DNA from 3 places in the Polaromonas sp. P4_H1 genome. Region 3 is predicted to be linked to each of the others. Evidence: predicted binding sites of a transcription regulator. Region 3 holds the regulator's gene; each other region holds the start of a gene.
The links. The regulator LexA, encoded in region 3, represses DNA repair genes until DNA is damaged. The targets are predictions, from matches to a motif close to ACTGTATNNNNATACAGT.

Region 1 (10,487 bases), on a different contig from region 3:
GTGCCTGCGGTGAGAAGTTTTCTGGATTACCTGGGGGAGCGTATGAGGGGTGATAGTCTGGTTTAAGGTCCAGGGCTCTTATGAGGCTGGCTGGCCGGGACTCGCCCCGGCGGGGCGAGTCCCGGCCAACACCCCTCAGAGGAGACCTCCCCCACCCGAAAGCACAAAAACCAAGCCTGATGGCCAAACTTAAAACCATCAACCCAAAACATCGTTATGCAAAAGTAGAGATAAATTAAGAGCTATATATTCTTTTGAGTTTTAACGCTTGCTCCCCACAATGCCTTTTTTAGTTCAGCAATCACAAGGAACAAACCATGGCAACTCTCAGACTCGGTGACATCGCCCCTGACTTCACACAAGACTCCACAGAAGGGAAGATTTCCTTTCACGAGTGGGCAGGCGATTCCTGGGTTGTGCTGTTTTCCCACCCCGCTGACTTCACGCCGGTATGCACCACAGAACTGGGCAAAACCGCAGCCCTGGGCAGCGAATTTTCCAAACGCAACGTCAAACCCATCGCGATCAGCGTGGATCCGCTGGAGTCGCATGGCAAGTGGGTGAATGACATCAACGAGACGCAAAGCACCACGGTGAACTTCCCCATCCTGGCCGATGCAGACCGCAAGGTGGCCAACCTGTACGACATGATTCACCCGAACGCCTTGAGCACCGGCCCCACGGCCACGGTGCGCAGCGTGTTCATCATCGACCCGAAAAAGGTGATTCGAACCACCTTCACGTACCCCGCCAGCACCGGCCGCAATTTCGACGAGATCCTGCGCGTCATTGACTCACTGCAGCTCACGGACGGCTATAAGGTGGCCACGCCAGTGAACTGGAAAGACGGCGACGATGTGATCATCGTGCCCAGCCTGCAGGACCCGGCCGAGCTGGCCCAGCGTTTTCCCAAGGGATTCAAGGCCGTCAAGCCTTACCTGCGCATCACACCGCAGCCCAACAAGTAAATGGCCCCCACGCTTTTCGCTTCGCGTAATGCGTTGCCCCCCGAGGGGGCCGCTGCGCCTGCGGCCCGGCAAAGCCGGTTCCGCGGCCCCGGCTTGCAAACGGCAGTGCCGTTGCCCGCAGTGGCGCCTGGCGTGGCTCACTTGCTTGAAACCCGCTGAGGATCACCATTTTGCGCTTCATCATTGTTCCCGGCTGGCGCGACTCCGGCCCTGGTCACTGGCAAAGCCTGTGGGCCGAGCGCCTGCATGGCGCGGTGCGTGTGCAGCAGGACGACTGGATCACGCCGTCCCGCAAGGCCTGGGTGGCCACGCTTGCACGCACCATCGTGCAGTTGGGCGAACCGGTGGTGATCGTGGCGCACAGCCTGGGCTGCATTGCCACCGCGCATTTGCCGCCTGAGGCGGTAGAGCGCATCAAGGGGGCCTTGCTGGTGGCGCCGGCCGACCCCGAGCGGCGTGCCGTGTTCAGCGACTTCGCTCCGGTGCCTTACCAAAAGCTGCCTTACCGCAATGTGCTGGTGGCCAGCAGCAATGATCCGTACTGCCCGGTGCGCCTGGCCGGGGCCTATGCCCGCGCCTGGGGCAGCGAGCTGGTGCGGATGCAGGATGCGGGCCACATCAACATCGAGTCGGGCCATGGCGAATGGCCGCTGGGCATGGCCCTGCTGCAGTCGCTGGCAGGCGATGCGCCCCCGACGGCGGCCCACCCTGGTTTTTCATCCCCATCTTCAACACCTCCTTCACCTTCTTCACCTTCTTCCTCTTCTCTTGGATCCCTGGAAACGGCATGACTTCAAAATTCAAAATCGCTCTTGCAATCCTGGCGCTGGTCACGAGCGGTATCTCCTCGGCGCAAACCTTGCTCAACGGTTCGTACGACGTGGCGCGCGAGTTTTACAAGGACTACAACGCAGCCTTCATCGCCCACTACAAGAAAACCACCGGCAAGGATGTGAAGGTCGACCAGTCGCACGGCGGCTCCAGCGCCATTGCGCGCTCCGTGGCCGATGGCCTGGATGCTGACGTGGTGACCATGAACACCAGCACCGACGTGGAGTTTCTGGCCAATGCCGGTGTCGTGGCCAAAGACTGGGCCAAGCGCTTTCCGGACAATGCCTCGCCCACCACCTCCACCATGCTGTTCCTGGTGCGCAACGGCAACCCCAAGGGCATCAAGGACTGGGATGACCTTGTCAAGCCCGGCATCCAGGTGATCGTGGTCAACCCCAAAACCGGCGGCAATGGCCGCTACGCCTACCTGGCGGCCTGGGGCTATGCGAAGAAGAAGGGCGCCAGCGATGCGCAGGCCGCCGAGTTTGTCGGCAAGCTCTACAAAAACGTACCCGTGCTGGGCAAGGGCGGTCGCGATGCCACCACGGTGTTCCTGCAGCGCAATATCGGCGACGTGCTGATCACCTTCGAATCGGAAGTGCTGTCAGTGAACAAGGAGTTTGGCGAAGGCAAGGTGGACGCGATTTACCCGTCTATCAGCATCCTGGCTGAAAACCCGGTGGCGGTGGTCGAACGCACTGTGGCCAAGAAGGGCACGGCGGACCTTGCCAAGGCGTATCTCAACTACCTCTACTCGGACGAAGGCCAGGAAATTGCCGCCCGCCACGCGCTGCGCCCACGCTCGCAGGCCGTGCTCAAAAAGTACGCCAACACCTTCAAGCCCGTGCAGCTGTTCACCGTACAGGAGTTGTTTGGCTCCCTGAGCGAAGCGCAAAAAGTCCACTTCAATGATGGCGGACAGTTCGACAAGCTCTACACCGTCAAGTAATCCCAAACCATGACTTCCCTGTCTTCTGTTGCACCGCCCGCCGCGGTGCTGCCGGGCTCGCCTGCGGGCGGCAAACGGGCCACCCGGCGGGTATTGCCCGGCTTTCACCTCACGCTGGGCTACACCGTGCTGTACCTCAGCCTGATCGTGCTGATCCCGATCTCGGCGCTGTTCTTCAAAACGTTCACGCTCACCCTGGATCAGTTCTGGGTGGCCGTGACCTCGCCGCGCGTGCTGGCCTCCTACCGCCTCACGTTTGGCGCGTCGTTGATCGCGGCGCTCGTCAACCTGGTGTTCGGCCTGCTGGTGGCCTGGGTGCTGGTGCGCTACACGTTTCCCGGTAAAAAGCTGGTTGATGCGCTGGTGGATTTGCCCTTTGCGCTGCCCACGGCAGTGGCCGGCATTTCGCTCACGGCGCTGCTGGCTGGCAACGGCTGGCTCGGCCAGTACCTGGAGCCCATGGGCATCAAGCTGGCCTTTACGCCGGCCGGCGTGGTGATTGCGCTGATTTTTGTGGGTCTTCCGTTTGTGGTGCGCACCGTGCAGCCGGTGCTGGAAGATGCGGAGAAAGAACTCGAAGAAGCCGCAACGTCATTGGGTGCCACACGCCTGCAGATTTTCACCAGGGTCATCCTGCCGCACATCATGCCGGCGCTGCTGACGGGCTTTGCCATGGCCTTTGCGCGGGCGATTGGCGAGTACGGATCGGTTATCTTTATTGCCGGCAACATGCCCATGATTTCGGAGATCACGCCGCTCATCATCATCGGCAAGCTCGAGCAGTACGACTATGCCGGTGCTACCGCGGTGGCCGTGGTGATGCTGGTGCTGTCATTCATCCTGCTGCTGGTCATCAACGCATTACAGGCCTGGCAGCGCCGCAACGCAGGAGCGCCGGCATGAGCGATAAACAGGCCCCCACACTTGTCGCTTCGCGTGCCTCCGGCGTTGCGCTGCCCCTCGCCGACGGAAAAGGGGCTGTGCTTGCTCGGGGCGGTCCTTCGCGGCGCACTCCTTCACAACCGGTTCGCCGTGTCACGGCCGGAACGACTGAGTCGCCTTGGGTGCGCTACACGCTGATCATGGGTGCTCTTTTATTCGTGTTCCTGTTTCTCGTGCTGCCGCTGGCCGCCGTGTTCACCGAAGCCTTGCGCAAGGGCTTGGGTGCCTACATTGCCGCGCTGCAGGAGCCTGACGCCTGGTCGGCGATCAAGCTCACCTTGATTGCCGCCGCCGTTGCAGTACCGCTGAATCTGGTGTTTGGCGTGGCCGCAGCCTGGGCCATTGCCAAGTACGAATTTCGCGGCAAGTCGTTTTTGACGACGCTGGTGGACCTGCCATTTTCCGTCTCGCCCGTGGTGGCCGGCCTGATCTATGTGCTGCTGTTTGGCGCCCAGGGCTGGTTTGGCCCCTGGCTGCAGGCGCATGACATCAAGATCATTTTTGCCGTGCCCGGTATTGTGCTGGCGACCGTGTTTGTGACCTTTCCCTTCATCGCGCGCGAGCTGATTCCGCTCATGCAGGCGCAGGGCAATGACGAAGAGCAGGCCGCCATTGTGCTGGGCGCCACCGGCTGGCAAACCTTCTGGCATGTCACGCTGCCCAACATCAAGTGGGGTTTGATCTATGGCGTGATCCTGTGCAATGCGCGGGCCATGGGCGAGTTTGGCGCGGTCTCCGTGGTGTCGGGCCACATCCGCGGGCAGACCAACACCTTGCCGCTGCATGTGGAAATTTTGTACAACGAATACCAGTCGGTGGCCGCCTTTGCCGTGGCTTCGCTGCTGGCCATTCTGGCGCTGGTCACGCTGGCCATCAAGTCGGTGGCGGAATGGCGCCACGAAGCAGACATGAAGGCCGCGGCTGATTTGCCGCCTGAACGTCCCGTGTTATCCCCTCTCCCCCTGGGAGAGGGCCTAGGGTGAGGGTGGCCCCACCCCGTAGCCAACGCCGGCCCTCACCCCAACCCTCTCCCAGTGGGAGAGGGAGCAAGAGAAAGAGAAAATTATGAGCATCGAAATCCGCAACGTCAGCAAACACTTTGGCGACTTCCAGGCGCTGGGCGACGTGAGCCTGGACATTGAGTCGGGCGAACTCGTCGCCTTGCTCGGCCCCTCGGGCTGTGGCAAGACCACGCTGCTGCGCATCATTGCCGGTCTGGAAACGGCCGACCGCGGCAGCATTCTGTTCAGCGGCGAAGACACCACCGACGTGCATGTGCGCGAACGGCAGGTGGGCTTCGTCTTCCAGCACTACGCGCTGTTCCGTCACATGACGGTGTTTGAAAACGTCGCTTTCGGCCTGCGCGTCAAGCCGCGCGGCCAGCGGCCCAGCGAAGCGCAGATCAAGGAGAAAGTGCATTCGCTGCTCAACCTGGTGCAGCTCGACTGGCTGGCCGACCGCTTTCCGTCGCAGCTTTCGGGCGGGCAGCGCCAGCGTATTGCGCTGGCCCGCGCCCTGGCCGTGGAGCCCAAGGTGCTGCTGCTCGACGAGCCCTTTGGCGCCCTTGATGCCAAGGTGCGCAAGGAATTGCGCCGCTGGTTGCGCCGCCTGCATGACGACCTGCATGTGACCAGCATCTTTGTGACGCACGACCAGGAAGAAGCCCTGGAAGTGGCCGACCGCGTGGTGCTGATGAATGCCGGCAAGGTCGAGCAGATTGGGTCCCCGCAAGAGGTCTGGGACCACCCGGCCAGCCCGTTCGTCTACGGCTTTCTGGGTGACGTGAATCTTTTCCACGGCCGCGCCCATGAAGGCGAAGTGCATCTCGAAGGCCTGCGCATCGATTCCCCCGAGCATGCCGACGCACAGGACGCCAAAGCCTTTGCCTATGTGCGCCCGCACGACCTGGAAGTGCAGCGTTATTCACCCGGCGCCGAAGGCATCGTCGCGCATCTGGAGCGCGCCATCGTGATCGGCCCGATTGCGCGGCTGGAGCTGATGCCGGTCGAAGGCTACGAGCAGAAGGGGAACGCGTCAGGCGACTCCCTCATTGAGGCCCAGATGCCGTCGCAGCAGTTCAAGGACATGGGCTTGCGGGAAGGCGACATGCTGGTCGTGACGCCGCGCAAGGCGAGGGTGTTTGTAGAAGGTTAATGCGGCTGTAAAGCGGCACCGATGGCTGGTCGCCGTCAGACGTTTTCTGCCCTGGTTGGTCATGTACCTTTTGGAGCGGTTGGGCGCCCGAATGTGACCGCGGCGGTTACCTCGGTTGGTGCTGCGGCCGCCAGCTGCCAATCCGGTTCTGCTCCGAGCGCATCGTTGACGACGGAAAAGGCAAGCCTGAACGCTATGAAAAAGGTGGCCTCGGCGATCTCCCGGTCCGTGAAACCGGCAGCACGAAGTCTGGCTACATCCTCAGTGGTCGTTCCATTCGGCTGGGTCACGACCTTTCGCGCCCATACCGACAGCGCCTGGTCTCGCAAAGTCAATTCGGTTGTGGCCCTGCCTTGCAGAACGGCTGCTGCGGACACTGGGTCCGAGGCCTCGGCAAGCTTCTTGCCCCACGCAAGCGCGCAGTACGAGTCACCAAGCGCAGCGGCGGTAGCGCATACGAGCACCGCCAGTTCCCGCTTGCCAAGGGACGAGTTGTCGGTAAGTTGGGAGCGTAGTGCTGCGAATGCGTCAAAGACATCCGGCCTCCATGCCCAGCCTCTTGTCAGGTTCATCACGAATCCCTGACTGTCAAGGCTCGACTGGTAGACGCGAGAAGTCGCTTCGGATTCGGGGGGCGGAGAGATAAGCATGTTATGACCTTGCTTGATGGTGGGCAGGGAATTCAGGCCGTTGAGGGGAAGTCCCAGTAGAAGGGGTAGACGCCTTCGACATCGGTGAGTCAGACGGTGCTGAGCCTGACGACGGGCCGCTGTGGCTTGCGACGCGCGACTTCCTGGAAACCGGCCTTGTCGTACATGGACTTTGCCCCAAACCACATAAAGTCGTCGTTGGAACGAGCAGGTTTGTCCACAGGATAGGCCTCGACCAGCGAGGCGCCGTTCTCCTTGGCGTAGGCAACAGCTCCCTTGAGAAGCGCCTGCGCAACGCCCTGGCCGCGGTGCTCGGCGGGTACAACAAAGCAGACGATGGACCACACGGGTTGTTCGTCAACAGGCTTCATCACGGACGAGCGCTTGAGCCTGGCAAACTCCTCGCGTGGGCCTATGGACACCCAGCCGACTGGAACCTTGCCTCGATAGCCGATGAGGCCTGGCGGATGGCCGGCATCGACAAGTGCTTTCAGCGCAGCACGATTCGCTTGTGCATGAGTCACTCCCGAAGGCGGCGGTTCGCGTGCCCCGCTGAGGCGGTAAGCCATGCACCAGCAACCGCGAGCGATTGAACAGCCTTTGGCACCAAATATTGCTTCAAGGTCAGGCCAGCGCTCGGGTGTGAGAGGCGCGACTGTGAGTTTCATGGGTGTCTCCTGAGGCGCCTAACTTTGAGACATCCCGCAAAACTGCGAAATAACATAGGGCGTTGCGGAATAGCATTGCGCGCAAAATTCGAAAAAATGGTTTGCTGTCATGAGCTTGGTCCACTGGTCTGCATGAAATGTGACGGTATATTGGTTTTGCCAACCCCCCAAACCAGACTTGGCAAGCTGCCGACTACTCAACTCCGTCCTTTTTCAACTGGTCGAGGGCCCAACCTTTGTGTGATGTGAAGAAAAACATCTTCCACGTGCCCCCTTCCTTTCTCCATCGGCTGATTACCGGGTCACTCTCAAATACGGTCTTGTATTTGCCATCGGTCTTGGGCAGGTACGAGAGCACCTCACTCATGGCGACAGTGGCCGTACCATCCGGCATCATCCGTATCCGAACAACCTGTTGGGCCAGTTCTGAATCCAGAAAATTGGACTTGAACAAATCCACTGCGTTGTCTCGACCTTTTTGACGGCCGTAGCTGTCCCTCGCCTGCGTGAACCAAATATCGTCAGTCAGGAATGACGACCACGCATTGGCATCATGGAGATTCCAGGCTCGTTCATAGTTACGCAATACCTCGCGCAGTTTCTGCTCCTCGGTGGCGGGCCCAGGCTGTGGATGCACCGCGATCGGCAAGGTAAGCGCCAAGACAGAGACGCCAAGAAGAAGCAGGTGACGTTTGTTCATGATGTGACCTCCGAGTTACGTCCTCTGACGTTGATTTGTCCCGCAAGACTGCGGAAAAACTGGCGCATGGCGGGAGAACATGTCGCGCAGAATTCAGGAAAGTCGTTTGCTGCTATTGGGTGAGCTCGTTGATCCGTATAGGTGGGGAGGTCGATGAATCTGGCCAAGTGGTCCCGAATTTTTTCATGATTTCCTTGGCTGAACAAGTTGCACGCCACCTCGCCCGGGAACTTATCCTCTCCCAAACCCACGAACCATCGGACAATTCACAATCAATCCAAAAAGAGGGTTCCCGATGTTTTTGACGTATTTCGACGCCATGCCACGCCGTGTGCTGGCCCTGGTGTCCGTGGCCTGTGTGGCCCTGCTGGCTTTTGGCTTGTACTTGCAGCATGTCGTTGGCCTGGAGCCTTGCCCCATGTGCATCGTGCAGCGCTACGCGCTGGTGCTGGTGGCTGTGGTTGCAGGTATCACCGCGGTAGCCAAAAGCAGGGGGCTGCTGATCACGGGCTCGGGCTTGCTGGTGCTGCTGTCCGGCTTTGGCGCCTTTGTGGCGGCCCGCCAGAGTTTTCTGCAGTGGTACCCGCCTGAGATTGCCTCCTGCGGCCGTGACTTTTACGGAATGATCGAAACCTTTCCGCTCAAGCGCGCGATTCCGATGATCTTCAAGGGCAGTGGCGACTGCACCAAAATTGACTGGACCTTTCTGGGCCTGTCGATTGCCAACTGGTCGTTTCTGTGCTTTGTGGCGATTGCCTTGGTGGGACTGGTCCTGATCACCCGCCTGGCTCGCCAGCGCTGAGGGCGGCGCTTTTTCGCTTTCCCGCTTTCTCTTTCTCCTTGGGCGCCGGGTCGACTACCCCGGCCCTTTTCGTTTTCATGTTTTTCGTTAATGGGATCAGTCTGTTAAACGGGCAGGGCGTTACACGCCCGAGCCGGGCGAAGGGGTAATTGCACAGGGCATGAGTCAGGCAATATACTGTACATAAATACAGTATTTGATTGAATTTTCACCCCTGATTGAGCCCACCCCATGCTTTCACCGATTCCTGTGGCCCGCGCCGAGCCGGACCTCGCCCACGTGTGGCGCGCGGGCGAGCTGGGCAGCGCGAGCCTGCAGACCGTGGACACGGGCTATGCGGCGCTCAACCATGTGTTGCCCGGCGGCGGCTGGCCGCAGGGTGCGCTGGTGGAGGTGCTGCAGCCGCAGGCTGGGCAACACGAATGGGGTTTGGTCGCGCCGGCTTTGGCTTGCATGCAGGCGGCGGCGCCTGATTTGTTGACGGTGCTGGCGGGCGCGCCCTGGCTGCCCTTTGGCCCGGCGCTGGGCGCGCGCCAATTGAATATGCAGCGCCTGCTCAGCATTCACGGCAAGCCCGGTGACGCGCCGTCGCTGCTGTGGGCCACACGCGAAGCCTTGCAGTGCGCCGACGTGCACAGCGTGCTGGCCTGGCTGCCCGATGCGCGCAGCGCGCATGTGCGCCGCCTGCAGATTGCAGCCCATGCGCACAACAAGCTGCTGTTTGTTTTCAGGCCGCTGCGGGCGCAGCATGAGTCGTCGCCCGCGCCGCTGCGGTTGTTGGTTGAAGGCGCGGTGAACGAGGCGGGCCAGTTGCTGGTCAGCGTGCTCAAACGCCGCGGCCCGCCGTTGGCCGCGCCGGTGCTGCTCGATACCCGGCCGGCCCGGCTGGCGGCGCTGCTGGCCGCCAGCCGCGAAAGAGCGCGGCGCCAGCGGGAAGAAGCCGGCGTTCCGGCGCTCATGCTGCTGCCTTCGCTGGTGTCGCCTCTTGTCACTTCACCTCAGGGCCCCATCCATGCGCTGCTGGATCGCATTGCACATCTCGACCACCATTGAGCCGGGCCCAGCCACCCCGGTGCTGGACGCCGCTGCGGCGCAGCGGTTGGTACTGGACGCCGCTGCCGTGCAACGGGCGGTGGCCAGCATGGCGCTGGGCTTTACGCCGCGTGTGGCGCTGGTGGACGAGGCCGTGCTGATGGACGTGACGGGCAGCCTGCGCCTCTTTGGCGGCTTGGCGCGGCTGATGCAGCTGCTGGAGCAGCGTTTGGCTGCTTTTTTTGAAGAAAACGGGTTGCAGGCCCAGGTAAAACGGGCGCAAGGCGCGACGTCCTTGATAGCGCTTGGCCGTTTGCGGCTGCAAGACGGCCAGACTCAGACTGATACCGTGAAAAAGCGCGTGGCCGACCTGCCCATGCACACCCTGACGGCTGCCCGCCCGCATCTGGGCGTGCTGGAGCGCATTGGCTGCCGCAACTGGGACGACCTGCTGCGCCTGCCGCGTGACGGCGTGGCCCGGCGCTTTGGCGCGGAGTTGCTGGAGGCGCTGGACCGCGCCCGCGGCAGCACGCCCGACAACTACGAGTGGCAGGTGCTGCCCGAGCACTTTGAGGAAAAGCTGGAACTCAACGCACTGGTCACTCACGCCCCCGCTTTGATGGCGGGTGTGGAGCGGCTGCTGGTTCACCTGCACGCCTGGCTGCTCGGGCGCCAGAGCGGGCTGTGCGCCCTGAAAATCATCTGGCACCTGGACAAGCGCCGCGACGTGGCGCCGACCGGCGAACTGGAGATCCGCACGGCCCAGCCCGCGCAAGACCTTCGCCATGTGG
Region 2 (10,487 bases), 200 kb from region 3:
CCTTCCCCCAGCGGGGGAAGGGGAAAAAACGGAGACAAAAAATGAGCTACATCGCCCCTCTTAAGGACATGCTGTTTGATATCAAGCACCTGGCCCGCATCGACCAGGTCGCGCAAATTCCCGGCTTTGAAGACGCCGGATTTGAGACGGCGCAGGCGGTGCTTGAAGAGTGCGCCAAGTTCAACCAGGACGTGCTGTCGCCGCTGAACTGGGAGGGCGACAAAAATCCTTCGAGCTGGAAAGATGGCGTGGTCACCACCACCCCTGGCTTCAAGCAGGCCTTCAAACAATACGCGGAAGGTGGTTGGCAGGGCCTGCAGCATCCGGCCGAGTTTGGCGGCCAGGGCCTGCCCAAGACCATAGGCGCGGCCTGTGGCGAGATGCTCAATTCGGCCAACATGAGTTTTGCCCTGTGCCCGCTGCTCAGTGACGGCGCCATCGAAGCCCTGCTGACGGCCGGCTCCGATGATTTGAAGGCGGTCTATCTTGAAAAGCTGGTCAGCGGACAGTGGACCGGCACCATGAACCTGACCGAGCCGCAGGCGGGCTCTGATCTCGCCATGGTGCGCAGCCGCGCAGAACCGCAGCCCGATGGTACCTACAAGGTGTTCGGCACCAAGATATTCATCACCTATGGTGAGCACGACATGGCCGAGAACATCGTGCACCTGGTGCTGGCGCGCGTGACCGGCGCACCCGAAGGCGTGAAGGGCATCAGCCTTTTTGTCGTGCCCAAGTTTTTGGTCAACAAGGACGGCTCCCTGGGTGCGCGCAACGATGTGCACTGCGTCAGCATCGAGCACAAGCTGGGCATCAAGGCATCGCCCACGGCCGTGCTGCAGTATGGCGACCACGGCGGCGCCGTCGGCTACCTCGTCGGTGAAGAAAACCGCGGGCTTGAGTACATGTTCATCATGATGAATGCGGCGCGCTATGCCGTTGGCATGCAGGGCATTGCCGTGGCCGAGCGTTCCTACCAGAAGGCGGTGAGCTTTGCCCGGGAGCGCGTGCAGAGCCGCCCCGTTGACGGATCGATCAAAGCCAGTGCGCCCATCATCCATCATCCCGACGTCAAACGCATGCTGATGACCATGCGCGGCTACATCGAAGGGTGCCGCGCCATGGCCTCGGTCGCGGCAGCGGCCTACGATGCATCACACCACCATCCCGATGCCGAGGTGCGCAAACAAAACCTGGCCTTCTACGAATTTATGGTGCCGCTGGTCAAGGGCTACAGCACCGAGATGAGCCTGGAAGTCACGTCGCTGGGCGTACAGGTTCACGGCGGCATGGGTTTTATTGAAGAAACCGGCGCTGCGCAATACATGCGCGATGCAAAAATCCTGACGATTTACGAAGGCACGACGGCCATCCAGGCCAACGACCTGGTGGGCCGCAAGACATCCCGCGATGGCGGCCAGACAGCCAAGGCGATTGCCAAGCAGATTGAAGCGACCGAAAACGAACTGATCCGGCAGGGCAATGCCGATGCGGTGGCGGTGGCCAGACGGCTGAAGGCCGCCCGGGAAGCATTTGTGGATGTGGTCGAATTTGTCGCGGGCAACACCAAGGCCAGCCCGAACGCCGTTTTTGCCGGTAGCGTTCCCTACCTCATGCTGGCAGGCAATGTGGTGGCCGGCTGGCAGATGGCGCGTTCGATGCTGGTGGCCCAGGAGCAGCTTGCCCAGGGCGTGGACGCCGATTTCATGAAGGCCAAAATCACCACCGCCCGTTTTTATGCCGACCACCTGCTGACCAAGGCTCCCGGTGTGCGCGACAGCATTGTTGAAGGTGCGGACTGCGTGACTGCACTGGCGCTGGAAGCGTTTTAAAACCTCAATCGCTATTACGCTATCACGCTATTAATGTGATAGCTATCTGCGCCTGTTTCTTGCCTGTTTCTCGACTGTTTTCAATGGGCCAGAGACCTGTTTTTTTAATATTTCTGCTTCACTGACCTGTTGAAAGACGCCATGTCCAGACTCCCCGCGCCGCTGAACAATCTGCCGCTGCCCATCATCGGTTCGCCGCTGTTCATCATCAGCAACCCCAAGCTGGTGATCGAGCAATGCAAGGCCGGCGTGGTCGGCGCCATGCCCGCGCTCAATGCACGTCCTGCCGCGCAGCTCGAGGACTGGCTGGCCGAGATCACCGAGACCCTGGCGGCGTACAACAAGGCGAATCCCGACAAGCCCGCCGCGCCGTTTGCCATCAACCAGATCGTGCACAAGTCCAACGACCGGCTGGAGCACGACATGGCGCTGTGCGTGAAGTACAAGGTGCCCATCTACATCACCAGCCTGGGCGCGCGCGAAGACATCAACGCCGCAGCCCACAGCTACGGCGGCGTGGTGCTGCACGACATCATCAACAACAAGCATGCGCGCAAGGCGATTGAAAAAGGTGCGGATGGCCTGATCGCCGTGGCGGCCGGCGCCGGTGGCCATGCGGGCGTCAAGAGCCCGTTCGCCCTGATCCAGGAAATTCGGCAGTGGTTTGACGGCCCGTTGGCGCTGTCGGGCTCCATCTCCACCGGTGGCGCAGTGCTGGCCGCGCGCGCCATGGGCGCCGATTTTGCGTACATCGGTTCGGCGTTTATCGCCACGGAAGAAGCCCGGGCCTCCGACGCCTACAAGCAGGCGATCGTCGAAGGCAATTCTGACGACATCATTTACAGCAACCTTTTTACCGGCGTGCACGGCAACTACCTGGCCCCGTCGATTCGCGCCGCGGGCATGGACCCCGAGAACCTGCCCGAGAGCGATGCGAGCAAGATGAACTTTGGCGGCGACAAGTCCAAGGCCTGGAAGGACATCTGGGGTTGCGGCCAGGGCATCGGACCGGTCAGCAAAGTGCAGAGCGCCGCCGGTTTCGTCGCCCAGCTCAAGCGCGAGTACGAAGAAGCGCGCATTCGGCTGGCGCTCTAGTCCCCGTCACGCTCGCTGGCGTTCATCCCGGCCTTCATGCGTTCAACCGACCAGCGTCTGCACGGTATTGATACCCTCAAGGGCATTGCCTGCGCACTGATCGTCTGGCACCACCTGGCTTTTTATGGGCCGATGTCGGACGTGGTTCACACGGCGGTGCCGGGCCTGATAGGCTGGCTTTACGACTATGGCCGCATGGCGGTGCAGGTGTTCCTGGTGGTGGGCGGCTTTCTGGCTGCCAGTTCGCTGGCACCCGAGGGCAGCGCGGTTTTCTCGCAACCGGGCCGGCTGATGCTTCGCCGATACCGCCGGCTGGTGCCGCCCTATCTGGTGGCGCTGGCTGTGTGCGTGCTGGTGGCCGCGTTGGTGCGGCCGTGGTTTGCGCACCCGTCTGTGCCTGCTGCGCCGAGTTTGCTGCAGGTGGTCGCCCACGTGCTGCTGCTGCAGGATGTGCTGGGCCAGGAGGCCCTGTCGGCGGGTGTCTGGTACGTGGCGATCGATTTTCAGCTGTTCGTCAGCAGCGTGCTGGTGTTCGCTTTTGCACGCAGGCTGCAGCAGCGCTGGTCGCAGACGCCTGCGCACCTCGGCGTGGGCCTGATGCTGTTGCTGGGAGCGGCGTCGCTGTTCTTCTTCAACCGCCACGCCGGGCTGGACGTCACAGCGCTGTATTTTCTCGGCTCTTACGCCCTGGGCATGCTGGCTTTCTGGGCGTCGCGGGTGGCAGGCAAGGCCCAACAGGCGCAGTGGCTGTTGGCCATTGTCCTGCTCGGCGTGGCGGCTTTGCTGCTTGATTTCAGGGGCCGTATTGCCCTGGCGCTGGTGGTGGCGCTGGGCCTGGTGTGGCTGCAAACAAGCGCTGTTTCCCGGCAATGGCGGGAGCCCCGCTGGCTGTTGCAGCTTGGCCAGATCTCGTACTCGGTGTTTCTGATTCACTTCCCGGTGTGCCTGCTGGTCAATGCCGTGGTGAATTATTTCTGGCCGACCCAGTTGATCGCCAACACGCTGGGCTTGTTTATCGCTTTCCTGCTGTCTCTGCTGGCGGGCGCGGTGCTGTACAGAAGCGTTGAATCCCGCCAGCTACCTGCACGCGGCGCGGTCAAGGCGCGACCCCTTTCACCATAACTCCCGCATCTGAGGCTTTTTCTCGCTCCCTCGCCCTTTGGGAGAGGGTTGGGGTGAGGGCCAGCAGCGTATAAAAAACCGCAGTCTTTCGCATCGGCCGCAGCGCTGTCAAATCAATAGCAATTGCATTTCCGGCTCTCCGCTCAACGCCTGAACATGTCCAGCTTCAATTCAGAGGGCTCGCCCAGCCATGAGGCATGGGTCGTGTGATCGGCCAGGTTATCGCCCGTGACGCCATGCACGAACACATCAAGCCCGTTGCGGTGTTGCTCCAGCCACGGGATCAGGCGCTCAAACTGGACACGGTCAAATGCCAGCTGGCAGCTCCAGTGCGGGTGCGGTCCAATCTCACGTTCATGCACACGGCCGACGGCCACCCCGAACAGCTCACCTGCCTGCTCGCACAGCGCTCGGGCCTGCGCCACGGTGGCGGGGCCAAAATAAACATGGGCGTGGTAGCGGTCGTGGACGTTTTCGGGGCGCTTGGTCATGGTTGGTGGCCAAAAAGTGAATGCATGGGCAATTGTCCTGTCATCCGCTTTCCCCGCCGCGACCGCGGGGTTTACAGGCCCGCCAGAAAGGTCATCTCGGGCAGGTGCGCAGCCGGATCTTGCTGCCGGGCCTGCGCGTGGGTTGTTTTCACGAGTTGCCGGCAGTGGTCGAGGTCCGTCACCTGAAAAAGAAACAAAACCTCGGCGGGATCTTCGGCGTTTTGCCACAGGTGCTCCAGGTACATGCCCTGCTCGGCATGGCTGGCTGCATCCTTGTCGAGCTGCGCCTTCACATCCGCCAGCCGGGCGCCGCGCAGTTTTGCCAGTACATGAGCCATGTGAACCTCCGGTACAAATCAGCATTATGAAACCGCTCCAGGCGGGCTGCAGGCCGCTTGCCGGCTGGCAGAGAATTCAATATACTGTACATAAATACAGTATTTATCCAGCTGCCCAAGTGCTTGTTTATTGACGCCAAAAACACGGCCAGCCAGGCCGTTTGAGTCCCATGACCGAGGTCAAAATCCCCCTCCATGCCATCAAGGGCCGGGGCAGCGCCACGCGCATTGCACACCGGTTCGAGAAAAATGCGCGCGATGCCTACGACGATGGCTGGGGCACCTTGCAAGATGCAACAGGCGATGCAACCGGCGATGTGATCGGCGAGGTTCCGCGTATTGAGACGGAAGTGATGATGGAAGACGCCCGCAGCGCCATTTCGCACAACGATTCTCCCGACATCTTCTTCGACTACGGCCTGAACCCCTACCGGGGCTGCGAGCATGGCTGCGTCTATTGCTATGCGCGGCCCACGCACAGCTACCTCAACCTTTCGCCCGGCCTGGACTTTGAGACGAAGATCATCGCCAAGCGCAACATTGCCGCGGTGCTGCGAGCCGACCTCGGCAAACGCAGCTACGTGCCCAAACTGCTCAACATCGGTTCGGCGACAGACTGCTACCAGCCCGTGGAGCGCGAACTGCGGCTCACACGAGGCGTGATCGAAGTCCTGCAGGAGGCGCGCCATCCGTTTTCACTGGTCACCAAATCCAGCGGTGTCGAACGAGACCTCGATTTGATCGTGCCCATGGCGGCCGATCGGCTGGCTGCCGTCTATGTGACCATCACCACGCTGGACGGCGAACTGGCACGCAAGCTGGAGCCGCGCGCCGCAGCGCCACACCGCCGGCTGCGCACCATCGAGAGGCTCGCCGCCGAAGGCGTGCCGGTGGGCGTGAGCGTGGCGCCGCAGATTCCCTTTGTCAATGACGACATGGAGCAGGTGCTCACGGCCGCCTGGCAAGCGGGCGCGCGCACCGCGTTCTACACCGTCATTCGCCTCCCATGGGAGGTCGCGCCTATCTTCAAGGAGTGGCTGGAGCTGCACTACCCACAGCGTGCCTCACGCATCATGGCGCGCATTCACGAGATGCGCGGCGGCAAGGACTATGACAGCGATTTCGCTTCGCGCATGAAGGGTGCGGGCCTGTGGGCCGACCTGATACGCCAGCGTTTTGAGAAAACCTGCAGCCGGCTGGGCTTTAACCGCCAGCGCATTGAACTGGATTTGAGCCAGTTCAGGCCGCCGGGGGCGGCGGGGCAGGGCAGCCTGTTTTGAGGCGGCGCGCCGGCAATTCGGTGCGCGGGCTATAGTCCAAAAAGTGTCTGAAAAAGCAGCGTGCGTTTGGCCGACCTGGCCTGCAGGGCACGCCACCGTTTGAAAGTAAAAGGAGTTCACCTTGGCGCTCGAGTGGAAGTATTCATCGGAAGGCATGCATGGGGAGGACTGGGAAGCGCTCTCCAACCTTTACCGGGTGGCGCCTCTGGGCGAGAAGAAACCGGCCGACCTTCAGGTCGTGTTTTCCAACAGCATGTTCAAGTGCTTTGTGTATGACGCCGGCACGCTGATTGCCGCCGGCCGCGCCGTGGCGGACGGCAAGGACTGCTCTTACATCTGCGACATCGCGGTAGCGCCGGAGCGGCAGGGTTCCGGCTTGGGCAAAGAGATGGTTGCGGCGCTGGTGCGGCTTTCCAAAGGCCACAAGAAGGTCATCCTGTACGCGGTGCCCGGCAAGGAGCCGTTTTACCGCAAGCTCGGGTTCAAGCGCATGGCGACGGCCATGGCCATTTTTGCGAACCAGGAACAGGCGCTCAAGGACGGTTTGCTCAATGAAACCTGAAAGCGCATTGCCGGGCAGCACCCCGACAAGCTTGCGCAGGTTGTGATGTGACACGACACGTGGAAAGCCTTCGAATCCTTGTCAGCCTTCACGACCAGGCGCTGCGCCTCTACTGTGGCGGTGTGCTTGTGCGCGCGTATCCGGTATCGACCGCCAGGAACGGCCCCGGCGAACTGGAAGGCAGCGCCTGCACGCCGCGGGGCGCTCACGTCATTCGGGCAAAGATAGGCGCGGGCTGCGAGGCAGGGACAGTTTTTGTCGCACGCAGACCCACGGGGGAGATGTTTTCAGCAGGGCTGGCCGAGGCGAATCCGGACAGGGACTGGATCCTGACCCGCATTCTCTGGCTCTGCGGCCGCGAGCCGGGCAAGAACCGCTTTGGCGCGGTCGACACCATGCGCCGGTACATCTACATCCACGGATGCCCGGACGGCCTGCCCATGGGCGAGCCCTTGTCTCACGGTTGCGTGCGCATGAGAAACGCGGACATCATGGAACTGTTCGACCTCGTGGAGCCCGGCACCGAGGTATGGATTCAGGCCGGGCCGGCTGCTGATGCCGATCCGCCCGGCACCCCGGCGCCACGCTAGCGCAGGTAGCTGCGGTTCAGCCGCACTTCCAGCTTTTTCTGCAGCGTTTCAAACGATGCGCTCATGGCCCAGTAAATCGCAGCCGCCGCCAGGTACAGCGGGAAGGGCTGGAAGGTGGTGGCAATGACTTCCTTGGTGGCCAGCATCAGTTCGCCCACGGCAATCACCGAGACCAGCGAGGTGTCCTTGATCAGGCTGATCAGGCTGTTGGACAGGCTGGGAACGGCCAGCCGCAGGGCTTGCGGGCCGATGACGTAGCGCAGCGTTTGCGCCTGTGTGAGGCCCAGGCTGCGGGCGGCATTCCACTGCCCGTGCTCCACACCATTGATCGCCCCACGAATCGTTTCCGACAGGTAAGCGCCGACGTTGAGGCTCAACCCCAGGATGCCCGCCGTGATCGGGTCGAACTGGATACCAATGCTGGGCAGGCCGAAGTAAATCACAAACAGCTGCACCAGCAGCGGCGTGCCGCGCATGCAGCTGACATACAGCGCGGCAAACTGCGCCAGGCCGGGCATCTTCGCCAGCCGTGTGATGGCCACAAAGGTGCCGATGACGGCACCAAAAAAAACCGACGCCACGGCCAGCAGCAGCGTCCATGCCGCGCCCTTGAGCATCAGTGGTAAAGCGTCCCCCAGCAGCTGGGTCACAGCAGTCAAGTCCATGGCAGTCTCCGCAAATAAAAACCCCGGCATCATGCCGGGGTGCTTCAGACATTGGGTGCGCTCGGAGCGCACGCTGAATGAATGTTACTGGGTTCTGATGGGATCTTGCAGGGGCTTACTTGGCCACGGGTGGTTTGCTCACGTCACGGTCAAACCATTTGTTCGAAATTTTGGCGAAGCTGCCGTCTGCCTGCAGATCAGCCAGCGCCTTGTCGATGGCGGTCTTGAACTTGGGGTTGTTCTTGACGAAAGGAATGCCAGATTTCTCCAGCTCGCCCACGGGCGCACCGGGCTTGAGGGGCAGCTTGGTCTGCTTGACGATATAGGGAATCAGCAGGCTGTCGTTCAGCGCCGCGTCGATGCGGCCCAAGGCCAGGTCCTGCAGGTATTCCTGCGCGCCGGGATAGGTTTTGATGTCGATGTCGCCAACCTTCTTGGCCATGTCGGCAAAGTTGGTGCCCTGGCCCAAGCCGAGCTTTTTGCCCTTGAGGTCAGCCAGCGTCTTGAAGACGCGCTTTTCGTCCTTGCGGATGATCAGCTGCGGGCTGGAAATGGTGTAGGGCTCGGAGAAATCAAAGGTTTCCTTGCGCTTGTCGGTGATCCCGACCTGGTTGATGACCACATCGTATTTGCCGGCCTGCAAGCCTGCGAGGATGGCGCTCCACTCGCTGGTGGTGAATTCGGCTTTGACGCCGAGCTTTTGCGCCAGCGCATTGGCAAGCTCCACTTCAAAACCGGCGAGCTTGTCGTTTTCCTTGTAGTTGAAAGGCGGGTAAGTGCCTTCCAGCGCCACTTTCAGCGTGCCGCGCTGCTTCACGGTGTCCAGCAAATCGGCGGCGCTGGCAATGCTGGCGCCCAGGGCCAAGGTGACAAGAAGTGTGGAGGCGAGCGCTTTGCGGATATTCATATTCTTCATTTGAATAATGTATTTTTAGTTGAGATGAAAATGAATATTAAATAAATGCGCAACAAGCGGCTGCTGCTGGCCTAAAAACCCTATGCCGCGCCAGGATGATTCGTCAGGACGAATCAGGACGAGTTAGTGCGCAACGTCTGCGCGTGCACACTGCCGGGACCACGGTTGGCGCAGCCGGCATAGATATCGAGCGCGGGCTGGTAGACGCTGGTCTGCACCTTCATCAGGCCCAGCACCGAGTGAAAGTAATTGTCATGGCTCACCGGCGCATCGAGCTGCTGCTTGAGGCAGGCTGTGGTGATACTGCTGCGCTGTTCGAATTCCGGTGACAGCCAGGTGATCCAGGGCACGCGCTTTTGCACGTCGGGCGCCATCCCGTAGGGCATGCCGTGCAGGTAGAGGTTGTTTTCGCCCAGGGACTCGCCGTGGTCGGCCACATACAGCATGGCGGGCGAGTTGTGCGCCTCCTGCGTTTTGAGCCACCGAATGGCGGACCCAAGCAGATGGTCGGCGTAGACAACGCTGTTGTCATAGGCATTCATCAGTTCATCGCGTCCGCAGCTTTGCAGGGCGTTGTTAATGCATTCGGGCAAGAATTTTTTGAAGGCCGGTGGTGAACGCTGGTAGTAAGCCGGGCCGTGGCCGCCGATCTGGTGCATCACCACAACCACACCCCTGGCCCTGCGTTCTGCGGGCAGGGTAGCGATGCGTTCATCAATGTTTTGCAGCATCACCTCATCAAAGCATTCCCCGCCGTCGCACAGGCTGGGCACTTTCAGGTTGGCGGTGTCCACGCTGGCGACCCTGTCGCATACCCCCTTGCAGCCCGACTGGTTGTCAATCCAGAGCACGGCCAAGCCGGCATGCTGCAGGACGTCGAGCAGGCCTTCGTAATTGGCCGGCCGTGAGTCGTAAGCTTCGCGCCCGAAGTTGGAAAACATGCAGGGCACCGAAGCCGCTGTGCTGGTGCCGCAGGACCAGGCGTTGCGCTGGCTGGCAATGTTTTCCCGGGCCAGCTCCGGTGTGGTGGCGCGCCGATAGCCATTGATCGCGAAATTGCCGCTGCGTGCGGTTTCACCCAGCACCAGCAGCAACAGCGGCGGTTTGGTGGTGGCCGTGTCGCTGGCAGCGAGCCTTGCGTCCTCGCCCAGGGGCAAGACGATGGATTCATTGCGCTGGAAGGGCTGGGCTGCAACCCTTCCCAGTGCGTAAAAGGAATTGAGTGGATTGATCAGGTAGCGCACATGCGTGTAGTTGCGCATGACCGAAGCGATGCTCTGGAAGAAGAGCATCACAACGAGCACCAGCACGGCGCATGCGGTGACCAGGGTCATGGCGTTGGACAGCAGCTGACGCGCGGGGCTTTGCGTCCGGATTTTTTGCCGCCACAGGAAATAGCCGGGCAAACCCGCCAGTGCCAGCACAGTCGCCGGCAGGTGCCAGTTCAGCAGGTCGCGTGTTTCGCGCACATCGGTTTGCAGCAGGTTGACCATCATGGTCTTGTCGATGACCACGCCATAGGCCAGCATGAAGTAGGCGCCCAGGGCGGCAGACACCAGAAAGAGCGTGATGGCCGGCTTCAGGGTCCAGCGCCAG
Region 3 (10,487 bases):
TCGATGAACGGAATGACCGGCTCGTCAGGCACATTCAGTGAATTGTCGGCATTGACGGTGATTTTCTGGCCTTGGGCGGGCACCTTGATGTGCTGGTACATGTTTAAGAAGTCTCCGGTGAGCGCTGATGGCGTCAACAAGAAACGCCGCTTTCAGCAGTTAGGTAAAAACCCCTAAATTCTAGCCGCAAAACAATATTCCGAAATTTATGCGGGCTGCGTGTCAACCGGCGGGAAAGCGTTTTCGTTACGGTACAGTCCACGAGTTTTTTCGGGGGCATTCTTCCAATAACGTTATTTCAGGAAACTCCAAATGAACAAACTCCTCGCTGTACTGATTTCCGCCCTGTTCGCTACTGGCGCTTTCGCCGCCAGCCACGCCGGCGCTCCTATGGCTGCCGCCTCCAAGCCAGCTACCGCCGCATCGCCAGCTACGCCTGCAACCGCAGCCACCCCTGCAACCCCAGCTGCCAAGGAAGACAAAGCCGCTGCCGCTAAAGCTGCCAAAGCCGAAAAAGCCGCTGCCGCTAAAGCTGCCAAAGCCGAAAAAGCTGCTGCAGCCAAGAAAGCTAAAGAAGAAAAAGCTGCAGCCGCTGCCGCCAAGAAAGCAGAAAAGCCTGCTGCCAAAGCTTCTGAAGCCAAGAAGTAATTCCTGGGACTTCGGTCAAAATGCCCGCCCTGTGCGGGCATTTTTCATGGGCGTCGTTTATGCTGCCAGCCAACTCAACTTATCATGAACCCATGTTTATAAAACTTGCCGCGCGCAAGGTCGCCCGAAGTGTGACCCAGGCACTGATAAGCTGCGCCCTCGTGACCTCAGGCGGTGTGTTCGCCCAGGATGCCCCCCAAACCGACCTCCCACGGGTAACGCTGGGAGCCGGCATGCACCAGATAGACGCCCAGGTTGCGTCGACTCCACAACAACGACAAATCGGACTCATGTTCCGTACGGCGATGCCCCAGCACGAAGGCATGCTCTTTATCTTTGAACAGCCCTCCCAGCAGTGTTTCTGGATGAAAAACACACTGCTGCCACTGACCGCCGCGTTTGTGGCCGACGATGGCACCATCGTGAACCTTGCAGACATGAAGCCCCAGACGACTGAATCGCATTGCTCGGTACAGCCGGTGCGCTATGTGCTTGAGATGAACAAGGGCTGGTTCGCCAAAAAGGGCATCAAGGCCGGCGCCCGCCTGAATGGCACACTTTTTGAGGCCAGGCGCTGAACAACCGCAGGCTGAGAACGGCAGGCTGAGGCCGCCTCATTTAAAAAAACAAAAAAGCCGACGCGAGGTCGGCTTTTTTCATGCAAGGACCGAAGTCCTTTTCCTCCTTCTCCGCGTCAGGCGAAGTTGGCTTCCGCAAAGCCCCAGTTCACCATGTTGGACAGGAAGGTTTCCACGAACTTGGGACGCAGGTTACGGTAGTCGATGTAATAGGCATGTTCCCAGACGTCCACCGTCAGCAGCGCCTTGTCAGCGGTTGTCAGCGGCGTGCCTGCCGGGCCGGTATTGACGATGTCTACCGAACCATCGGCTTTCTTCACCAGCCAGGTCCAGCCGGAACCAAAATTGCCGACGGCCGATTTGACGAATGCTTCCTTGAACGCAGCATAAGAGCCGAACTTGGCATTGATGGCTGCTGCCAGTGCGCCACTGGGCTCGCCGCCGCCCGCGGGCTTCATGCAGTTCCAGAAAAAGGTGTGGTTCCAGATTTGAGCCGCGTTGTTGTACACGCCGCCGCTGGATTTTTTGATGATCTCTTCCAGCGTCATCGATTCAAACTCAGTGCCTTTTTGCAGGTTGTTGAGGTTCACCACATAAGCGTTGTGGTGCTTGCCGTGGTGATACTCAAAAGCCTCCTGGCTGTAATACGGGGCAAGTGCGTCAAGCGCGTAGGGGAGCGGGGGGAGCTTATGTTCCATGATTTTCCTCGTGGTGGTTAAAAACTTGTCCGGGTCATTGTAAAAACTAAATAAGTCGAGGTGCAGATACGGTCAAATCGACCTCGCCATCCGCAAGGGTAGCGCGAAGAGGCTGCCCCGCATACGTTGCCTTTGCGCGAGTGACAGGGTGACCCTGCATGTCCGCCAGCCAGGCATAGCCGCGCTGCAGCACCAGTTTCGGATCCAGCAATTCGAGTCGCAATTGTGCACGCTCAATCCGTTCCCGGCTGCGTTGCAAACTTGCCCCGATTTCCCTGGGTAGCTCCGTGTCCAACGCCTGGACCTGTAGCGTTTCGCGCATCAGGGCGGACCGCATGGCGTGCCGCAGGTTTTGCGCGAGCCCGGCCAGAAGAGCCTGCTGGCGGGTCACCAGATGAGAGGGCCGGCTGACACGGGCCGCAGCCCAGTCCAGACGCTGGGCATGCGACTGCATGTGCCGATCCACCCCGCGTTGCAAACGCTTCAGTACAAGGCCCAGGGTGTCGAGCCAGACAGTTTGCGGCTGCGCGCACAACTCCGCAGCCGCAGTCGGGGTGGGAGCCCTGACATCGGCACAAAAATCGGCGATGGTGAAGTCCGTCTCGTGCCCCACACCGCTGATCACCGGCACCGGCGAGCTCACTATCGTGCGTGCGAGTTGTTCGTCGTTAAAGGCCCACAAATCTTCCATGGCCCCGCCTCCGCGAACCAGCAGCAGCACATCCACCTCGTCACGCCGGTAGGCCTTGAGCAGCGCTTCGCGCAACTCCCCTGCGGCCTGCCCGCCCTGCACACTGGCCGGATAGATCACCACCGGTATGTGGGGGGCGCGGCGCTGCAAAGCGCTCACCACATCATGCAGGGCCGCGGCGCCCAGAGAGGTGACTACCCCAATGGCGCGGGGCAGCAGCGGCAACGCCCGCTTGCGGCCCGCGTCAAAAAGGCCCTCTGTTTCGAGTTTTTCCTTGAGCGCCAGGAACTGCTCAAACAGGTTGCCCTGCCCCGCCTGCCGCATGGATTCGACGACCAGTTGCAACTCGCCCCGCGGCTCATATACACCGAGTCGGCCCCGTAGCTCGACCAGTTGGCCGTCGCGCGGCGAAAAGTCCAGCAAGCTGGCGGCGCGGCGAAACATGGCGCAGCGAACCTGCCCCTGTTCGTCCTTCAGGGAAAAATAGCAGTGCCCGCTGGCCGCGCGCGAAAAGCCGCTGATTTCGCCTTGCACGGCCACCGGATTGAAGCGGGCCTCCAGACTGTCCGCAATGGCCCGCAACAACGAGCCCACCGGCCACACCCGCATGCCGGGCTCGCGCCCGGTGACGGGCGGTTTTTCAGGACGGGGCGACACCTCAAACATGGCCAAACCCCTTGAAAATGCGGGGGCAATACTCCACAGCGCACGGCCTGGCGCGGAGAAAAGCGGCAACTGCACTCGGACATCGCGATGAATTCGTGTAACTCATTGATTTTGAATAACTTAATTCTGCTCAAATTTTCATCGTTTTGTCACAAGCACGATTTGGCGCGGCTCGCGAACCCCATGGCGCCCACTTGCTCACAAAGTTATCCACATGTTCTGTGAGTTAAGTCTTACAGGAACACCATTTTTGAAACAGGCCCGCAGACCGCACGTAAAACCTGCGGCCTGATTTTGGTAGGCCATAATCCAGACAAATTACTTGCTTGGAGATGTGCATTGTTTTCGATCATACAAGCCGCAGGCTGGCCGATCTGGCCCTTGGTTGCCTGCTCCGTCTTGGCACTTGCGCTGGTCATTGAGCGTTTTACCAGCCTTAAAACCCCCAAAGTGGCACCGCCCAGACTGCTTGACGAAGCCATCACAGTCTCCCGTTCCGCCATTCCCGCACCCGATGTGGTGTCGCAGCTGGAACAAAACTCGGTTCTTGGCGAAGTGTTGGCCAGCGGGTTTCGTGCCTTGAATGCCAATCCACGGATCAGCGAGGACGATTTGCGCTCCATCCTGGAGGGAGCCGGTCGCCAGGCAGCCCACAAGCTGGAGCGGTACCTGGCCGCCCTGGCCACCATTGCCTCTGCGGCGCCCTTGCTGGGGCTGCTGGGCACCGTCATCGGCATGATCGAGATTTTCGGCGCCCAGGCCAGCGCCGGCAGCGTCAGCAGTTCTGGCGGGGCCAACCCGGTACAGATGGCGCAAGGCATCTCCATCGCCCTTTACAACACCGCATTTGGGTTGATGGTGGCCATACCGTCCCTGATTTTCTGGCGCTATTTCCGGGCCCAGGTTGACGGCTACCTGCTCACCATGGAACTGGCTGCAGAGCGCTTCGTACGCCACCTCAATACGCTGCGGAAATAGCCATGACCACCCTGCTTTTCACTTCGGGCAAGGCGCGGAGCCTCGCCGGCGGCAGCGGCTCATGAACTTCCGCCCCCATCCGCATGATGAACCGGAGATCAACCTGATCCCCTTTATCGATGTGTTGCTTGTTGTACTCATCTTCCTGATGTTGTCCACAACCTACAGCAAGTTCACCGAGCTGCAGGTAAAACTGCCAGTGGCCGACGCTGAGCAGCAGCGTGACTACCCCAAAGAGGTCATCGTCGCGGTCAGCAGCGATGGCCGCTACATGGTCAACAAGACTTTGGTGGAAGGCCGCGGGATCGGGGTGCTCGGTGCGGCACTGCTCGAAGCGGCAAAAGCCGGCAAAGAGAGCATCATCATCATCAGCGCCGATGCCAGCGCCACACACCAGGCGGTGATCACGGTCATGGAAGCGGCCCGCCGCCAGGGATTGACGCAGATCACCTTCGCCACCCAAAGCAGCGCCATGGCCGGCGCGAAATAGCTTTCGGGGCTTGCGGCCGGCTCTCCCTTCACAAAATGGCGAGAAACGCGTGAGAAACCTGTTGGTGAGGGCCTGGCTCACACGAGGCTGGCTGGCCTGCCTGCTCTGGCCACTGGCGCAGCTCCACGGCCTGGTCGTGCGCCTGCGCCGGACCTTGTATCGCAGCGGCATGCTCGAATCCCGTCGCTTTGCGGTTCCGGTGATCGTGGTCGGCAATGTCGTGGCCGGTGGCGCGGGCAAAACGCCGCTGGTGCTGGCCCTGGTGCGGCATTTGCAGGCGCAGGGCCTGCATGTCGGCGTGGTGTCACGCGGCTACGGACGGTCCGGCCATGAAAGTCTGGAAGTGGGTGCCGGGACACCTGCGGCCCAGGCGGGTGATGAACCGGCCCTTATAAAACGTGCCACAAACGCTCCTGTTTTTGTGGCAAAAAAAAGGACGGATGCCGTGCGCCTGCTGCTGGCGGCATACCCCTCCACGGCCGTCGTGGTGTGCGACGACGGCTTGCAGCACTACGCCCTTCAGCGGGATATTGAAATTGCCGTGTTTGATGACCGGGGTGTCGGCAACGGCTGGCTGCTGCCGGCCGGCCCACTGCGCGAACCGTGGCCAGAGCGCCAGCAGCAAGGCCTGGACCTGGTGCTGCACACCGGCCTGAAGCCGGCCTTTGAAGGATTCACCTCCAGCCGGCAACTGGCTGACCATGCCATTGCTGCCGATGGCAGCCAGATCGCCCTGGCCGCGCTGCAGGGCCGGCCTCTTGTGGCACTGGCCGGCATTGCCAATCCCGAAGCCTTCTTTGCCATGCTCAGGGCACGCGGCCTGGTACTGGAGCAAACCCTGTCATTGCCCGATCATCACGACTTTGGCGCCGACGATCTCGCGGCTTGTGCAGGCAAGACAGTCCTGTGCACCGAGAAGGATGCGGTCAAACTGTTTGGCAAGCCGGGCCTGGCGCCATTGCACCTTTTGGCCATTCCGCTGGTGTTTTCGCCCGAACCGGGCTTTTTTGGGGCGCTTGATGCACTGTTGGCGCCCCTGCTTTCTCAATTACCATCAAGCCATGGATACCAAACTGCTTGAACTGCTGGTCTGCCCCGTGACAAAGGGTCCCCTGGTCTACGACCGGGAAAAACAGGAACTCATCTCCCGCAGCGCGCGGCTGGCCTACCCGGTGCGTGACGGACTGCCCGTGCTGCTGGAAAACGAAGCCCGAACCCTGACCGACGAGGAGCTGGGACTGTGATGGTTGCCGGTTTCCTGCCCACATGAGCATGAGCATGAGTTTCACCGTCCTCATTCCAGCTCGCCTGGCCTCTACGCGCCTGCCCAACAAACCCTTGGCCGACATCGGCGGGACACCGATGGTGGTGCGGGTGGCGCAGCGTGCCATGCAAAGCACCGCCGCCAGCACGGTGGTCGCCACCGACAGCGCCGACATCATCGAAAAATGCAAGGCGTTCGGCATTGCCGCGGTCCTGACGCGTGCCGACCACCCCAGCGGCAGCGACCGGCTGGCGGAAGCCTGCACCGCGCTCGGCCTGGCTGACGATGACATCGTCGTGAACGTGCAGGGTGACGAGCCCCTGATCGACCCGGCCCTCATCGACGCCGTGGCACACCTGCTCAATGAACGGCCTGACTGCGCCATGAGCACGGCAGCGCATTCGATTGACCAGATGGCTGACCTGCTCAATCCCAATATCGTCAAGGTGGTGCTGGATGCGCGCCAGACCGCGCTGTACTTCAGCCGCTCGCCGATTCCTGCGGCACGCGACTTCGCCGGCACCGCCTGGTGGGAAGATGGCGAAAAGGGCAGCAAGCTGCCCAAACCGCTGCGCCACGTCGGCATCTATGGCTACCGCGTGGGCTTTCTGCGGCAGTTCCCTACCCTGCCCCAGGCGCCGCTGGAGCAACTGGAGTCACTGGAACAATTGCGCGCCCTCTGGCATGGGTACCGGATTGCCGTGCACATTACCGATAAGGCACCGGGCCTGGGTGTGGATACGCCGGAAGATCTGGCCAGGGCACGCGAGCTCTTTTCATAGCGGCCAGCCAGCTCACCCCGGCGTCTGTGTAAGCTGCCGTCAGGGGTGTACATGCTATCCTTGTACAAAAAGCAGGGGTGAGGTTTGCATGACGTGCTGGCAGCCCTCAACACCTGTCAAGCAGCCCATGGAGATACCGGCGCGCCGAACTCCCGGGTTGACTTCCTGAATTCATAAAAATCCGAGGACATCCATGAGACTGATTTTGTTGGGCGCGCCTGGCGCGGGCAAGGGGACGCAAGCGACCTTCATCTGCCAAAAGTACGGCATCCCCCAGATTTCCACCGGTGACATGCTGCGTGCAGCCGTCAAGGCAGGAACCCCGCTAGGCATAGAAGCCAAAAAAGTCATGGACGCCGGCGCGCTCGTGAGCGATGACCTGATCATCAACCTGGTGAAGGAACGCATTGCCCAGCCCGACTGCGCCAATGGCTTCCTGTTTGACGGTTTTCCCCGCACCATTCCACAAGCCGACGCCATGAAAGCTGCCGGCGTGAAGATTGACTATGTGCTTGAAATCGATGTGCCTTTTGAAGCCATCATCGAGCGCATGAGCGGGCGCCGCTCGCACACGGCCTCGGGCCGCACCTACCACGTGAAATACAACCCGCCCAAAGTCGAAGGCAAGGATGATGTCACCGGTGAGCCGCTGATCCAGCGCGAAGACGACAAGGAAGAGACCGTGCGCAAGCGGCTGGAGGTTTACAGCGCGCAAACCCGTCCACTGGTGGAGTACTACTCAAGCTGGGCGAAAACTTCGCCCCACGCCGCCCCCAAATACCGCGCCATCAGCGGCATGGGCGGGGTCGATGAAATCACGGAAAGAGCCTTCAAGGCCCTGTCGAGCTGAGGCGGCCCAAAGCCTCATCGGGCCGTTCTCCTGAACGGCATGCACCGGGCCTCAGCTCAGCAGGCGGAGCATCAGGTCCACCCGCGCCTTCACCGGGCTGAGCCCCTTTGAATCGGGAATGAGATCCCCCGGCTTGGGCAGCACCTGGCCGTCGGGGCAGCGCGTGGCGCGAACCACCGTGATGCCGCTGGCCTGTGCCTGGAGCAAAGCAGCTTCCAGCGCATGATGGATGGTGCCGTTGCCCGTTGTGGCGACAACCAGGCCCCGCACTCCCCGCGACATCAGGGCTTCCACCACTGCGCCACTGGCACCGGCATGGCTCATGACGATCTCAACATGCGGCCAGTCAGCCCCGCTGCCCAGGGCCGCTATTATTTTCAGGGTGTCCGGCGCCCGGTTTTCGTCAGCTTCAGGCCAACTCCTCAATAACCTCAGGCGCCCTTCTTCGACATAGCCCAGCGGGCCCGCATCGCCCGAACTGAAGGCGTCCAGCCGGTAGGGATGCACCTTCTGCACGTCCCGCGCTGTATGGATGGTGCCAGCGCATACGGCCACCACGCCCCTGGCGCCGGCGTGGCGGGCCACGGCCACGGCATCCAGCATGTTCTGCGGGCCGTCCGGTACCAGGGCCGTGGCCGGACGCATGGCGCAAGTCAGCACCACCGGCTTGGCGGGGCTGCACACCGCCTGTAAAAAATACGCGGTTTCTTCCAGCGTGTCGGTGCCGTGGACAATGACGATCCCCTCGACATCAGGCTGCGCCAGAAAGTGGTTGACGCGCCCGGCCAGCTTCGCCCACACGGCAAAGCTCATGTCCTTGCTATCGAGCTGCGCAACCTGCTCGGTGACCACAGGGCCGGCTTCGGCCAGCCCGGGAATCGCCGCCACCAGCCGATCAATACCAACCTCTGCGGCGGTGTAGCCGATGTTGTCCGAGGCGGTCGCGGCCCGGCCGGCAATCGTGCCGCCGGTACCCAAAATCACAATGGTTTGACGATTCATAAGAAGGATAAGAAGGGGACTTGCGTTCTTTGAAAAACTGGATGAAAATACAGGTACTGGATATTAAAACAGGTAAATACAAGGCAAGGTACGCGGTCATCCCTCAGCGGGCCGGTGCATCCAACCCAATCCAGGCTGACGAATCAAGGAGTCCCGGTCATGAGCATCCTGAACGAATTTCCGCATTTATCCTCCGAAGGTCCCAAGCTCACAGCTCGGCAGCAGCAAATCCTGGAATTGATCCAGAGTGCCATCGCCCGCACCGGCGCTCCGCCAACCCGCGCCGAAATCGCCAACGAATTGGGCTTCAAATCCGCCAACGCCGCTGAAGAGCACCTGCAAGCCCTGGCCCGCAAAGGCGTGATTGAACTGGTCAGCGGCACTTCGCGCGGCATACGCCTGCGCAGCGACACCTTGCGCTCCATCCATGAGTCCAGAGTCAAACAGTTTTCCCTGCCGTTGCAAAGCCTGGCCCAACTCGCCCTGCCTCTGGTGGGGCGGGTTGCTGCTGGCAGCCCGATTCTCGCGCAGGAACACATCGAGCAGACCTATTATTTTGAAAGCAGCCTGTTTCAGCGACAACCTGATTACCTGCTCAAGGTGCGCGGCATGAGCATGCGGGATGCCGGCATCATGGACGGCGATCTGCTGGCCGTCAAACAGGCCAAGGAAGCCAGGAACGGCCAAATTGTCGTGGCCCGTATCGGCGACGAAGTGACGGTCAAGCGTTTTCGGCGCACCAAGCATCTGATTGAATTGTTGCCTGAGAACCCGGATTTCAAAACCATTGTGGTCGAGCCCGGCGAACCCTTCGAGCTCGAGGGCCTCGCGGTTGGTTTGATCCGCAACACCATGCTCATCTAGACAACCCTTTCTGGTCGCACGACAGGTGGCGGGCGTTTGGTCATTGATTGGCCAACACCCTGGCGTTGCGGCCCCACTGGCGATTTAGCCAGCCCGAAATCCTGCCTGTAAACATTGGGGCGCAAGCCTCTCTAATTCAGGAGTTCATCATGGGAATCGTCAGTTTTTCAAATTCACCCGTATTCTCGGTTTTGCTTGCCCCCATGCAGGCCCTGGCGGCGTGGTTTGTGCCTGCGCAGTCCGCTTCAGACCCGTTTTCCGCCCCGGCCCGCACCCGGCGCACACCCCATCAGCTGGCCGTGCCCTTCAAGCCTGGCAGCACTCCCTCCCGGCGGTGCGCGGCCGCCGCACATGCCGCGGCAGCAAAAACCTCCGCCACCAGCCGCTTGAAGGTGGTGCGCGAGTTTGACGCGGCCGTCGGCCCCGCTTGCGCTGGCCGCATGGTCATATCCGGTCGCATGTCTGACGTCTGTGCAGAACTCGAGCGCATGGCTCAACGTGAGACCGCAGTCCAGTAAAGCCGGTGCGCCTTTGACACTTTGAGCCTGCCACGGCCGTTAGCCCACGGCACCGTGGCACCGTGGCGCCGCGCACTCATCGGCCCCTGAACTGCAGGGGCATGGGGAACAGGTTTCCTTCCGATACAAGTTGACGGCTTTCAGGCGCCACGGTTCGGAGGGAAGAAAAATCTTGCAGGCACAATATCGGCATGAATATTGTGATCCTCGATGACTATCAGGATGCCGTGCGAAAACTGAACTGCGCGGCCAAACTGGATGCATACCCTGCCAAGGTCTACACCAACACGGTCAAAGGCATAGGCCAGCTGTCCGTCCGACTCAAGGATGCCGATGTAATCGTGCTGATTCGCGAACGGACGCAGCTGAACAGGCAGGTAATTGAAAAACTGCCCAAACTCAAGCTGATTGCCCAGACCGGCCGCGTTGGCAGCCATATTGATATTGCAGCCTGCACC

Region 1: the regulator LexA is predicted to act here: its motif matches at 8,841-8,858, upstream of imuA (translesion DNA synthesis-associated protein ImuA).
Region 2: the regulator LexA is predicted to act here: its motif matches at 4,962-4,979, upstream of AC1DS5_RS06920 (PA0069 family radical SAM protein).

The regions. Positions count from the first base shown of each region.
Region 1 is NZ_JBFUKG010000002.1:29,676-40,162, reverse strand. It holds gene AC1DS5_RS03030 (LysR family transcriptional regulator) at 1-66, shown strand, start outside; gene AC1DS5_RS03025 (peroxiredoxin) at 318-968, shown strand; gene AC1DS5_RS03020 (RBBP9/YdeN family alpha/beta hydrolase) at 1,139-1,759, shown strand; gene AC1DS5_RS03015 (sulfate ABC transporter substrate-binding protein) at 1,756-2,748, shown strand; gene cysT (sulfate ABC transporter permease subunit CysT) at 2,758-3,651, shown strand; gene cysW (sulfate ABC transporter permease subunit CysW) at 3,648-4,673, shown strand; gene AC1DS5_RS03000 (sulfate/molybdate ABC transporter ATP-binding protein) at 4,756-5,844, shown strand; gene AC1DS5_RS02995 (carboxymuconolactone decarboxylase family protein) at 5,904-6,416, opposite strand; gene AC1DS5_RS02990 (GNAT family N-acetyltransferase) at 6,584-7,162, opposite strand; gene AC1DS5_RS02985 (nuclear transport factor 2 family protein) at 7,356-7,862, opposite strand; gene AC1DS5_RS02980 (disulfide bond formation protein B) at 8,158-8,664, shown strand; gene imuA (translesion DNA synthesis-associated protein ImuA) at 8,896-9,717, shown strand; gene AC1DS5_RS02970 (Y-family DNA polymerase) at 9,677-10,487, shown strand, end outside.
Region 2 is NZ_JBFUKG010000003.1:305,872-316,358, reverse strand. It holds gene AC1DS5_RS06945 (acyl-CoA dehydrogenase C-terminal domain-containing protein) at 42-1,832, shown strand; gene AC1DS5_RS06940 (NAD(P)H-dependent flavin oxidoreductase) at 1,974-2,927, shown strand; gene AC1DS5_RS06935 (acyltransferase family protein) at 2,964-4,049, shown strand; gene AC1DS5_RS06930 (DOPA 4,5-dioxygenase family protein) at 4,193-4,540, opposite strand; gene AC1DS5_RS06925 (hypothetical protein) at 4,612-4,878, opposite strand; gene AC1DS5_RS06920 (PA0069 family radical SAM protein) at 5,049-6,158, shown strand; gene AC1DS5_RS06915 (GNAT family N-acetyltransferase) at 6,280-6,720, shown strand; gene AC1DS5_RS06910 (L,D-transpeptidase family protein) at 6,780-7,310, shown strand; gene AC1DS5_RS06905 (amino acid ABC transporter permease) at 7,307-7,975, opposite strand; gene AC1DS5_RS06900 (transporter substrate-binding domain-containing protein) at 8,091-8,891, opposite strand; gene AC1DS5_RS06895 (phosphoethanolamine transferase) at 9,005-10,487, opposite strand, start outside.
Region 3 is NZ_JBFUKG010000003.1:106,278-116,764, forward strand. It holds gene icd (NADP-dependent isocitrate dehydrogenase) at 1-101, opposite strand, end outside; gene AC1DS5_RS05915 (cell envelope biogenesis protein TolA) at 313-648, shown strand; gene AC1DS5_RS05920 (DUF192 domain-containing protein) at 669-1,226, shown strand; gene AC1DS5_RS05925 (superoxide dismutase) at 1,343-1,924, opposite strand; gene xseA (exodeoxyribonuclease VII large subunit) at 1,971-3,281, opposite strand; gene AC1DS5_RS05935 (MotA/TolQ/ExbB proton channel family protein) at 3,621-4,259, shown strand; gene AC1DS5_RS05940 (ExbD/TolR family protein) at 4,321-4,749, shown strand; gene lpxK (tetraacyldisaccharide 4'-kinase) at 4,760-5,830, shown strand; gene AC1DS5_RS05950 (Trm112 family protein) at 5,811-5,993, shown strand; gene kdsB (3-deoxy-manno-octulosonate cytidylyltransferase) at 6,016-6,795, shown strand; gene adk (adenylate kinase) at 6,989-7,645, shown strand; gene AC1DS5_RS05965 (asparaginase) at 7,697-8,647, opposite strand; gene lexA (transcriptional repressor LexA) at 8,807-9,511, shown strand; gene AC1DS5_RS05975 (hypothetical protein) at 9,661-10,029, shown strand; gene AC1DS5_RS05980 (D-2-hydroxyacid dehydrogenase family protein) at 10,221-10,487, shown strand, end outside.